3 regions of the Streptomyces sp. NPDC004732 genome follow, and region 1 is predicted to be linked to each of the others. Evidence: riboswitches for the same ligand, from Rfam matches in the RefSeq annotation. Region 1 holds a riboswitch; each other region holds the start of a gene.
What was found. A riboswitch is a leader RNA that binds a small molecule or an ion and turns the genes downstream of it on or off. The one in region 1 is predicted to bind S-adenosylmethionine.
Positions count from the first base shown of each region.

Region 2: linked by a shared signal. The riboswitch ahead of thrC (threonine synthase) and the one ahead of ABZV77_RS40070 (aminotransferase class V-fold PLP-dependent enzyme) in region 1 are both predicted to bind S-adenosylmethionine.
Region 3: linked by a shared signal. The riboswitch ahead of ABZV77_RS23315 (hypothetical protein) and the one ahead of ABZV77_RS40070 (aminotransferase class V-fold PLP-dependent enzyme) in region 1 are both predicted to bind S-adenosylmethionine.

Region 1 is NZ_JBEXJR010000022.1:39,718-42,982, reverse strand. It holds gene ABZV77_RS40075 (glycerate kinase) at 1-286, shown strand, start outside; gene ABZV77_RS40070 (aminotransferase class V-fold PLP-dependent enzyme) at 232-1,608, opposite strand; SAM riboswitch class IV at 1,798-1,915, opposite strand; gene trpD (anthranilate phosphoribosyltransferase) at 2,012-3,076, opposite strand; gene ABZV77_RS40060 (cytochrome bc complex cytochrome b subunit) at 3,232-3,265, opposite strand, start outside.
Region 2 is NZ_JBEXJR010000017.1:4,744-8,008, forward strand. It holds gene ABZV77_RS36595 (MoaD/ThiS family protein) at 183-458, opposite strand; gene thrC (threonine synthase) at 555-1,850, opposite strand; SAM riboswitch class I at 1,868-2,041, opposite strand; gene ABZV77_RS36605 (glucosyl-3-phosphoglycerate synthase) at 2,197-3,141, shown strand; gene ABZV77_RS36610 (hypothetical protein) at 3,222-3,265, shown strand, end outside.
Region 3 is NZ_JBEXJR010000007.1:501,727-504,991, forward strand. It holds gene ABZV77_RS23310 (radical SAM protein) at 1-1,029, shown strand, start outside; SAM riboswitch class IV at 1,051-1,160, shown strand; gene ABZV77_RS23315 (hypothetical protein) at 1,205-1,495, shown strand; gene ABZV77_RS23320 (SDR family oxidoreductase) at 1,596-2,327, shown strand; gene ABZV77_RS23325 (GNAT family protein) at 2,361-2,915, shown strand; gene ABZV77_RS23330 (FGGY family carbohydrate kinase) at 2,965-3,265, shown strand, end outside.

The DNA of each region.
Region 1 (3,265 bases):
CCCCGCCGAGGTGGCCCGCCGCGCCAAGCTCTCCGGCCGCCCCGTCCTGGTGCTCGCGGGCACCATCGGGGACGGCGCGCACGCCGTCCGCTCCATCGGGGTCGACGCCTACAGCTCGATCCTGCCCGCCCCGGTCTCGATGACCGAGGCGCTCGGCAGGGGCGGCGAGTTCCTCACCGACGCGACGGAGCGGGCCCTGCGGATGATCCAGCTCGGCTCACGGCTGCCCGCTCAGACGGCGGCGGTGTCGGTGTCCGGCACGCAACGCCCGTCCTCGGTGCGGTAGCTCCAGCGCGCACCGTCGGCCACCAGTTCCTTGACGGCACGCACGAAGCGCTCGACGTGCTCGTCGGGGGTGCCCGCGCCGAAGCTCACGCGGATCGCGTTCAGCGACTTCTCGCCGGGCGCGGCCTCGGGGGCGCCGCACTCGCCGGGCTCGTCGGGCTCGCTGCCGAGCAGAGTGCGCACCAGCGGGTGGGCGCAGAACAGGCCGTCACGTACGCCGATGCCGTACTCGGCGGAGAGCGCGGCGGCGAAGTGCGAGCTGTTCCAGCCGTCCACGACGAAGGAGATGACGCCCACGCGCGGCGCGTCGTCGCCGAAGAGCGAGAGGATCCGCACCTGCGGCACCTCGGCGAGGCCCGCACGGACCGTCCCGATCAGCTGCTGCTCGCGGGCGACGAGGTCGTCGAAGCCCGCCTCGGTGAGCGCCTTGCAGGCGGAGGCGATGGAGTAGACGCCGATGACGTTGGGCGAACCGGCCTCGTGCCGCGCGGCGGTGTCGTGCCACTCCACGTCCACGCCACCGTCGGTGCGCCGCGCCACCTTCCGCGAGGCACCGCCGCCCGCGAGGTAGGGCTCGGCGGCGCGCAGCCAGTCCGAGCGCCCCGCGAGGACGCCGGAGCCGAAGGGCGCGTACAGCTTGTGCCCGGAGAACGCGACCCAGTCGACGTCCAACTCGTCGATGGAGACGGGGTGGTGGGGCGCGAGCTGGGCGGCGTCCAGGACGATCCGGGCGCCGTGCGCGTGCGCGGCCGCGGCCAGCTCGCGGACCGGCCAGAGCTCACCGGTGACGTTCGAGGCGCCGGTCACGCAGACCAGGGCGGGCCCGTAGGGGTCGCGGTCGGCGAGGGCGCGCTCCAGGGTGTGCACGGCCTCGTCGGGGGTGCGCGGCGCGTTCAGGTAGGTCACCCGCGCGTCCCGCCACGGCAGCAGCGAGGCGTGGTGCTCGGTCTCGAAGACGAAGACCTGGCAGTCGGCGGGCAGCGCGGCGGCGAGCAGGTTCAGCGAGTCGGTGGTGGACCGGGTGAAGACGACCTGGTCGCCCTCGCGGCAGCCGAGGAACTCGGCGACGGTCTCGCGGGAGTTCTCGAAGAGGTCGGTCGACAGCTGCGACAGGTACCCGGCGCCGCGGTGCACGCTGCCGTAGTACGGGGCGTACGCGGCCACGTCGTCCCACACCCGCTGCAGGGCCGGGGCACTCGCCGCGTAGTCGAGCGCCGCGTAGGTCACCTCGCCGCCGGTGACGAGCGGGACGGTGACGTCCCTGCCGAGGACGGCGAGCGGGGCACAGACGGACGAGTCGGCGGCAACAGCGGAAACGGACATGGCGAACTCCCGTAAGAGGCAAGTGAGTTCACTGCGACGACGGCCGCGCCCGAGGCATGCGGCGGTGCAGTGATGAAGAGAAAAAAGGTGCGCGGAAAGGGGCCGGAGGCCCTAGCACATTCGCTTGCTCACGAGACTGCTCCCTTGAGGACCAGGACCCCAGGGCTGTGACATTCACCGATGTCCAGGGGTCCGCGCTTGCCATACGCCTCGCTGCGTACGGCCTGGTCTTCACCCGGGGCACCCCGCCACGGACGGAGGGTTGCCGGACAGCGGGCCGGGGCCGTAGTCGCTGTCACTCATGACCTGTGCAGCATCCTGCCACACGATCTTCGGCGCGCAAGGCGCAGTCCAGAATCCGGACTGCGCCGTGCGTCACATCGCCACGCCGGAGAGTGCCCTCTCAGCGGTTGCTTGCGGACACCCAGCGCTCCAGGGCCCGCTTCGCGGCCCCCGAGTCGATCGCCTGCGCCGCCTTCGCCATACCGGCGGCGATCTGGTCCACGAGCGGCTCGTCGGTGGGCGCGAGGGCGGCCAGCGCCGCCGCCGAGTTCAGCACCACCGCGTCCCGCACCGGACCGGTCTCCCCGTCGAGCAGCCGCAGCGCCACCTCCGCGTTGTACGAGGCATCGGCGCCCCGCAGCGCCTCGACGGGCACCAGGTCGATCCCGACGTCCCGCGGGTCGAAGGCCTCCTCGCGCACGGCGCCGTCCCGCACCGCCCAGATCCGCGAGGTGGACGTCGTCGTCAGCTCGTCAAGACCGTCGTCCCCGCGGAAGACCAGGGACGAGTGGCCCCGCTCGGCGAAGACTCCCGCCACGATCGGCGCCATCCGCGGGTCGGCGACCCCGACCGCCTGGGCGCGCACCTTGGCCGGGTTGGTGAGCGGGCCCAGGAGGTTGAAGACGGTGCGGATGCCCAGCTGGCTGCGGGCCGCGCCCGCGTGGCGCAGCGCGGGGTGGAACTTCACGGCGAAGCAGAAGGTGATGCCCGCCTCCTCCGCCACCTCGACCACCCGCTGCGGGGTGAGGTCCAGGTTGACGCCGAGCTTCTCCAGGACGTCGGAGGCGCCGGACGCGCTGGAGGCCGCGCGGTTGCCGTGCTTGACGACCTTCGCGCCCGCTCCCGCGACGACGATCGCGGACATCGTCGAGATGTTGACGGTCTTGGCGCCGTCGCCGCCCGTGCCCACGATGTCGACGCTCGGGCCCGGCACGTCGATGACGTTGGCGTGCGCGTACATGGCGCGCACCAGGCCGGAGATCTCCTCGACCGTCTCGCCCTTGGCCCGCAGGGCGACCACGAAGGCCGCGATCTGCGCGTCGGTGGCCTCGCCGCGCATGATGCGGTCCATGGCCCAGGCCGTGTCGTCGGCGCTCTGGTCGCGCCCGTCGAGCAGGCCGTTCAGTACGTCGGGCCAGGAACGGGCCGCCGCGGTGTCGCCTCCTGCGGGGATCACAGCGTTCATGGCCGCTCCTGGTGTTTTTTCGTCTGCGTATGTAGGAAACACCCCGACACGTCGGGGTGGGACCACCCTATCCAGCCTCCGGGACGGCAAAGAGCCCCGTCCATTGCATGGACGGGGCTCTTGCCGTGGCGACCTTGGGTCAGAGCTTCAAGTGATCAGTGATGGCCGTGGCCGCTGGTGATCTCCTTG
Region 2 (3,265 bases), on a different contig from region 1:
GATCAAATGGGCAGCGCTCTTTGGCTACTTCTTGTCGGCTCCAGGCCGACTTCGTATATGCACTCGGCACTGACGGCGAAGCACGCTTCCCAACTGTACCGCGCTCAACCATGCAGAATTGCCCCCTCCGTTTCTCTCGCGGAGGGGGCAATTCAGATAACGCAGGGTGCTTGCGTAAAGATTCAGCCGCCGGCGACGGCGGGAATGATCGAGACGCCGGCGCCGTCCGGAGTGGCCGTCTCCAGGCCCTGCTCAAAACGGACGTCGTCGTCGTTCACGTACACGTTGACGAAGCGGCGCAGCTTGCCCTGGTCGTCCAGGACGCGGGCGGCGATGCCGGTGTGGTTCTTCTCCAGGTCGGCGATGACCTCCCCGAGGTTCGCCCCCTCGGCGGCGACCTCGGACTTGCCGTCGGTGTAGGTGCGGAGAATGGTGGGGATCCGGACGTTGACGCTCATGGTGTTCACCTCAGAGGTTCGGGGGAGACGGCGCCCCTGGAAGGGGCGCGGGGAACTGCGCGACCAGCCACAGCGGGCCCGCAGGGAAGCTACGACCTATCCGGCAAGACCCGCGGAGCGAAACGCGTCGAGGCTCGGCTTGATCGTCGCGGTCGCCTGAGACCTCTCGGCGACCGCGTCGAGGGTCTTCAGACCGTCCCCGGTGTTCAGCACCACGGTGGTGAGGTTCGGGTCGATGAGCCCGGCGTCGACCAGCTTCTTGGTCACGCCGACCGTCACGCCCCCGGCGGTCTCCGCGAAGATCCCCTCACTCCGAGCGAGCAGCTCGATCGCTTCGACCACCTGCTCGTCGTTCACGTCCTCCACCGCACCACCCGTGCGCCGCGCGATGTCCAGCACGTAAGGCCCGTCGGCCGGGTTGCCGATCGCCAGCGACTTCGCGATGGTGTTCGGCTTCTGCGGGCGGACCACGTCCTGGCCCGCCTTGAAGGCCGCCGACACCGGCGAGCAGCCCTCGGCCTGCGCGCCGAAGATCTTGTAGGGCTTGTCCTCGACGAGACCGAGGGCGATGAGCTCCTTGAGCCCCTTGTCGATCTTCGTGAGCTGCGAGCCGGAGGCGATCGGGATGACGAGCTGGTCGGGCAGCTGCCAGCCGAGCTGCTCGCAGATCTCGTACGCGAGGGTCTTGGAGCCCTCGCCGTAGTACGGCCGCAGGTTGACGTTGACGAAGCCCCAGCCCTCGCCCAGCGGGTCGCCGATGAGCTCGGAGCAGAAACGGTTCACGTCGTCGTAGTTGCCCTCGATGCCGACGAGCTCGCCGCCGTACACCGCGGCCATGACGACCTTGCCCTGCTCCAGGTCGTGCGGGATGAACACGCAGGAGCGGAAACCGGCGCGGGCCGCGGCGGCGCCGACGGCGCCCGCGAGGTTGCCGGTGGAGGAGCACGACAGGGTGGTGAAGCCGAAGGCGCGCGCCGCTTCGAGCGCCTGCGCGACGACGCGGTCCTTGAAGGAGTGCGTGGGGTTGCCGGAGTCGTCCTTGACGAACAGCTTGCCCTGTTCGATGCCGAGCGCCGCGGCGAGGTTGTCGGCCTTGACGAGCTTGGTCCAGCCCGGGTTCAGGTTGGGCTTGTCGGCCACGTCGGCGGGGACGGGCAGGAGGGGGGCGTAGCGCCAGATGTTGGCGGGGCCCGACTCGATCTGCTTGCGGAGGGCTTCCGGGTCGCCGAGCGGCAGGTCGTACGCGACTTCGAGGGGACCGAAACACTCGGCACAGGCGAAGATCGGACCGAGCGGGAACTTGGTGCCGCACTCACGGCAGGAGAGGCCGGAGGCGGGCCCGAGGTCTACGGAAGAGGTGGTGCTTTCGGTGGCGACAGTCTGCACAGCCATGGAGGCGAGGCCCTTTCTCCTCATCTTCCTCGCGACGCATCTCGCCACGAGACGGAATTGGCACCTTCCCGAGCCGGGAGCCTCGCGGCGCTTACTGCGCACACGGTGACGAATGCGTCTACCGACGCGTGGCGGCTGGGTGGTTGCCGGGGCTTCAACGGGCCGTATCCCTCTGCCCCTCTGGATGAGCGGTATTCGATTATGGGTTTCAGTTGTCGATCTCAACGCGGCGGCGACCCCGACATGCGATGGTCACCGGCGTTGTTCAAGACTGTAACCGAAGCCCCGGACCCTTGAGATAGTCGTCCGAACCGCGAGATGGATCACATATGGGAGGACCACGACCGTGCTGGAAGAGGTCGAGCACTGGCTGAGCAGGCGTTCCTGGTCCGTCGCCGACCGCCCGCGGGACCGACTGGCCGCCGCAAAACGTGCGGGCGGCGCGTCGGTGAGCGTCGTGCTGCCCGCGCTCGACGAGGAGGGGACGGTCGGCGAGATCGTCGCCGAGATCCGTCGTGAGCTGATGGAGAAGGTCCCGCTGGTCGACGAGCTCGTGGTGATCGACTCCGGCTCCGGCGACCGTACCGCCGAGGTCGCCGCGGCCGCGGGCGCCAAGGTCGTCCACCGTGACGCGATCCTGCCGCGCGTGCCCGCGGTCCCGGGCAAGGGCGAGGTGCTGTGGCGCTCGCTGCTGGTGACGGGCGGCGACATCGTGGCGTTCGTCGACGCGGACCTGCGGGACTTCTCGGCGGACTTCGTCTCCGGCATCGTGGGCCCGCTGCTCACCGACCCGGACGTGGCGTTCGTGAAGGCGATGTACGACCGTCCGCTGGCCGGGGCCGCCGGGCAGGGCGGCCGGGTCACCGAGCTGATGGCGCGGCCGCTGCTGAACATGCACTGGCCGCAGTTGGCCGGTTTCGTACAGCCGCTGGGCGGTGAGTACGCGGCCCGCAGGTCGCTCCTGGAGCGGCTGCCGTTCCCCGTCGGGTACGGCGTGGAGCTCGGCCTGCTCGTGGACGCGCTGCATACCGTGGGCCTGGACGCGCTGGCGCAGGTCGACGTGGGGGTGCGCAGGCACCGGCACCAGGACGGGCAGGCGCTCGGGCGGATGGCGGCGGCGATCTACCGGACGGCGCAGCTGCGGCTCGCGCGCGGGCATCTCGTACGTCCCGAGCTGACGCAGTTCGTCCGCGGCGAGCACGGGTTCGAGCCGAGGACCCATCCGGTGGACACGGAGGAGCGGCCACCCATGGCCGATATCGCCGAGTATGCGCACCGTCGCGTGGCGTAACCGCTGGTTATGATCCGTTTTGCCTACATTGCCCTTTTATGTGGGTCAGACGTATGTGGGCACGAGATGCCATGAGAGCCATGCGGCGAGCGGGCGGACTGACGCTCGCCACCGCCACCGTCGC
Region 3 (3,265 bases), on a different contig from region 1:
GACGACAACGGCGTGCTCGGTCTGTACCTGGACGGGGCGCGGATCTCCGACGTCGGCCTGCCCCCGATGCCGGACTACTACCGGCACACGCTGGAGAACGGCAAGTCCGTGATGGAGGTGGCGCCCACCATCCAGTGGGGCTACCTCATCTACCTGACGGTCTTCCGGGTCTGCCAGTACTTCGGCGCCAAGGAGGAGTGCCAGTACTGCGACATCAACCACAACTGGCGCCAGCAGAAGGCGGCGGGGCGTCCCTACACGGGCGTGAAGCCGATGGACGAGGTCCTCGAAGCCCTCGCGATCATCGACAAGTACGACACCGCGAAGACCTCCACCGCGTACACGCTCACCGGCGGCGCCATCACCTCGAAGCTCCAGGGCAAGGACGAGGCCGACTTCTACGGCCAGTACGCGAAGGCCATCGAGGAGCGCTTCCCCGGCCGCTGGATCGGCAAGGTCGTCGCCCAGGCCCTGCCCAAGGAGGACGTCCAGCGCTTCCACGACTACGGCGTGCGGATCTACCACCCCAACTACGAGGTGTGGGACCCGTACCTGTTCGAGCGGTACTGCCCCGGCAAGGAGCGCTACGTCGGACGTGACGAGTGGCACCGCCGCATCCTTGACTCCGCCGAGGTGTTCGGGCCGCGCAATGTGATCCCCAACTTCGTCGCGGGCGTCGAGATGGCCGAGCCGTTCGGCTTCAAGACGGTCGACGAGGCGATCGACTCCACCGTCGAGGGCCTGCAGTACTTCATGTCGCGCGGCATCACGCCCCGCTTCACCACCTGGTGCCCGGAGCCCACGACCCCGCTCGGCAAGGCGAACCCGCAAGGCGCGCCGCTGGAGTACCACGTGCGGCTCCTGGAGGCCTACCGCGCCACGATGGAGGCCAACGGCCTCTCCTCGCCCCCCGGCTACGGCCCCGCGGGCCCCGGCAACGCGGTCTTCTCGGTCAGCTCGTTCATGGACAGCCTGCCCGCGGAGGCGGCCGCCCCGGAGGACGCGGTAATCCCGGCGACGCCTCAGTAGCCCCGTGTTACGGTCGGGGCGGGTCACGAGTTCCAGTGTCAAGCCCCGGCTCGCTGGACGGCACCCCGCTCCGTCGCGGGTGCCCCGGGTGACGACCCGCCCCGTGCGACGTGCACGGGGAACGGCGGATCACCGGGGTCGGCGACACCGGGGTCCACGACTCCGGAGGCGCACCATGACGCACCCGTACGGCACCCGCGAGCACGACGACCAGGAGCTCGACACCTGTGACGTGCTCCTCTCCTCGCACGACGTCCGCGACGACGGTCTGATCGTCCTCCATGTGCTCGGTCCGACCCGGGGCGTCCCCGCCACCGCGTGGACCCACGACCCGGAGCGGCTGCGCCGCCTCCTGCGGGAGCACAAGGGACCGGCCCAGTGGCAGCCCCGGGGAAACCGGCTGCGGCTGAGCCGCGCCACCGTGGGCACGACGCTCGTACGCGTGGCCGAGCCCCCTCGCCGCTGACGAAGATCACCGGTTCGTAGGATGACGGCGTGATCCGGACGCGGGCGATCCCCGCGTCCGGGCGGCGCGACAGTCAGCCACCCAGAGCCGGAGGTCCCCCGTGCAGCACCACCCCGTCACCGTCGTCACCGGCGGCAGCCGCGGTATCGGCGCCGCTGTCAGCGCCCGTCTCGCCGAGGACGGCCACGACGTCGTCATCGGCTACCGCTCGAACGCGGCCGCCGCCGAGGAAGCCGCCGATGCGGTCCGCAAGGCCGGGCGCCGCTGCGTCACCGTCGAGGTCGACACCGCCGACGAGGCCGACGTCGACCGCCTCTTCGACACCGCGGCCGAGCTCGGCCCGGTCACCGGCCTGGTCAACAACGCCGGGGTGGGCGGCCCCGTCGGGCCCCTCGCCGACGCCGACGCCGACGGCATGCGCCGGGCGCTCGAAGTGAACGTACTCGGATATCTGCTCTGCGCCCGGCGCGCGGTGCGGGACATGAAGGCCAACGGCGGCGGCGCGATCGTCAACGTCTCCTCCGCGGCAGCCACCCTCGGCGCCCCCGGCGAGTACGTCCACTACGCCGCCGCCAAGGGCGCCGTCGACACAATGACGGTCGGCCTGTCCAAGGAGGTCGCCGGGGACGGCATCCGCGTCAACGCCGTCGCCCCGGGCGTCATCTGGACCGAGTTCCACGCCGACCCCGAGCGTCCCGCGAAGCTCGCGGCGGGCATTCCGCTGGGGCGTGCGGGGCAGCCTTCGGAGATCGCGGCGGCCGTCGCCTGGCTGCTCTCGGACGAGGCCTCGTACGCGACGGGCACCGTGCTGAGGGTCGCGGGCGGACGCTGACGCTCCGGGGTCGGCCGCTCGTACGATTGGCGCATGATCAGCGGAGCGGTCGACCTCGCGCAAGACGTCCTCATCCGGCCCGTGGCGCTCGGCGACGCGGCGGCGCTCGCCCGTGCCTACCGCCGCAACCGCGACCACCTCGACCCCTGGGACCCGGATCGGCCCGCCGCCTTCTACACCAAGGAAGGGCAGGTCGAGCGGGTCCAGGTGCAGCTGGCGGACAGACGCGCGGGCCGGTCGGCGCACTGGGTGCTCGTGAGCGGCGCCGAGATCGTCGGCCACGCGGCCGTGTCGAACATCGTGCTCGGCCCGGCCCGCAGCGGAAACCTCGGCTACTGGATCGACGCGGAGCACGTGGGCCGCGGCCTCGCCTCGGCGGCCGCGCGGCACGTCTGCGAGGCCGCGGACACCCAACTCGGCCTGCACCGCGTCGAGGCGGGCACCCTCCTGCACAACACCGCGTCGCAGCGCGTGCTCACGAAGTGCGGCTTCGAGGAGTACGGGCTCGCGCCGTCCTTCCTCTACATCAACGGCGCCTGGCGCGACCACCGGCTCTTCCAGAAGATCCTCAACGACCGTCCCCTGTAAGGCGGTCGGTCCCTTGACGCCCTCCTGGCCCCTGTAGCAGGCTTCCGCGGTGATCACCTATGAGGCGGATCCGGCGCGACGGCCTGTGCTCGCCGTCGACCAGGGCACGTCCGGGACCAAGGCTCTCGTGGTCTGCCCGGAGCGCGGCGTGATCGGATCGGGCACGGCCCCGGTGCACCCCCGTTTCCTCCCCGGTGGGCTGGTCGAGGTCGACCCCGCCGAGCTGTTCACGTCCGTCGTCGACGCGGGCCGCGCGGCGCTGGCGGATGCGGGTGAACCGGTCGTTGCCGTCGGCCTCGCCAACCAGGGCGAGACGGTGCTCGCCTGGGACCCGGCGACCGGGCGGCCCC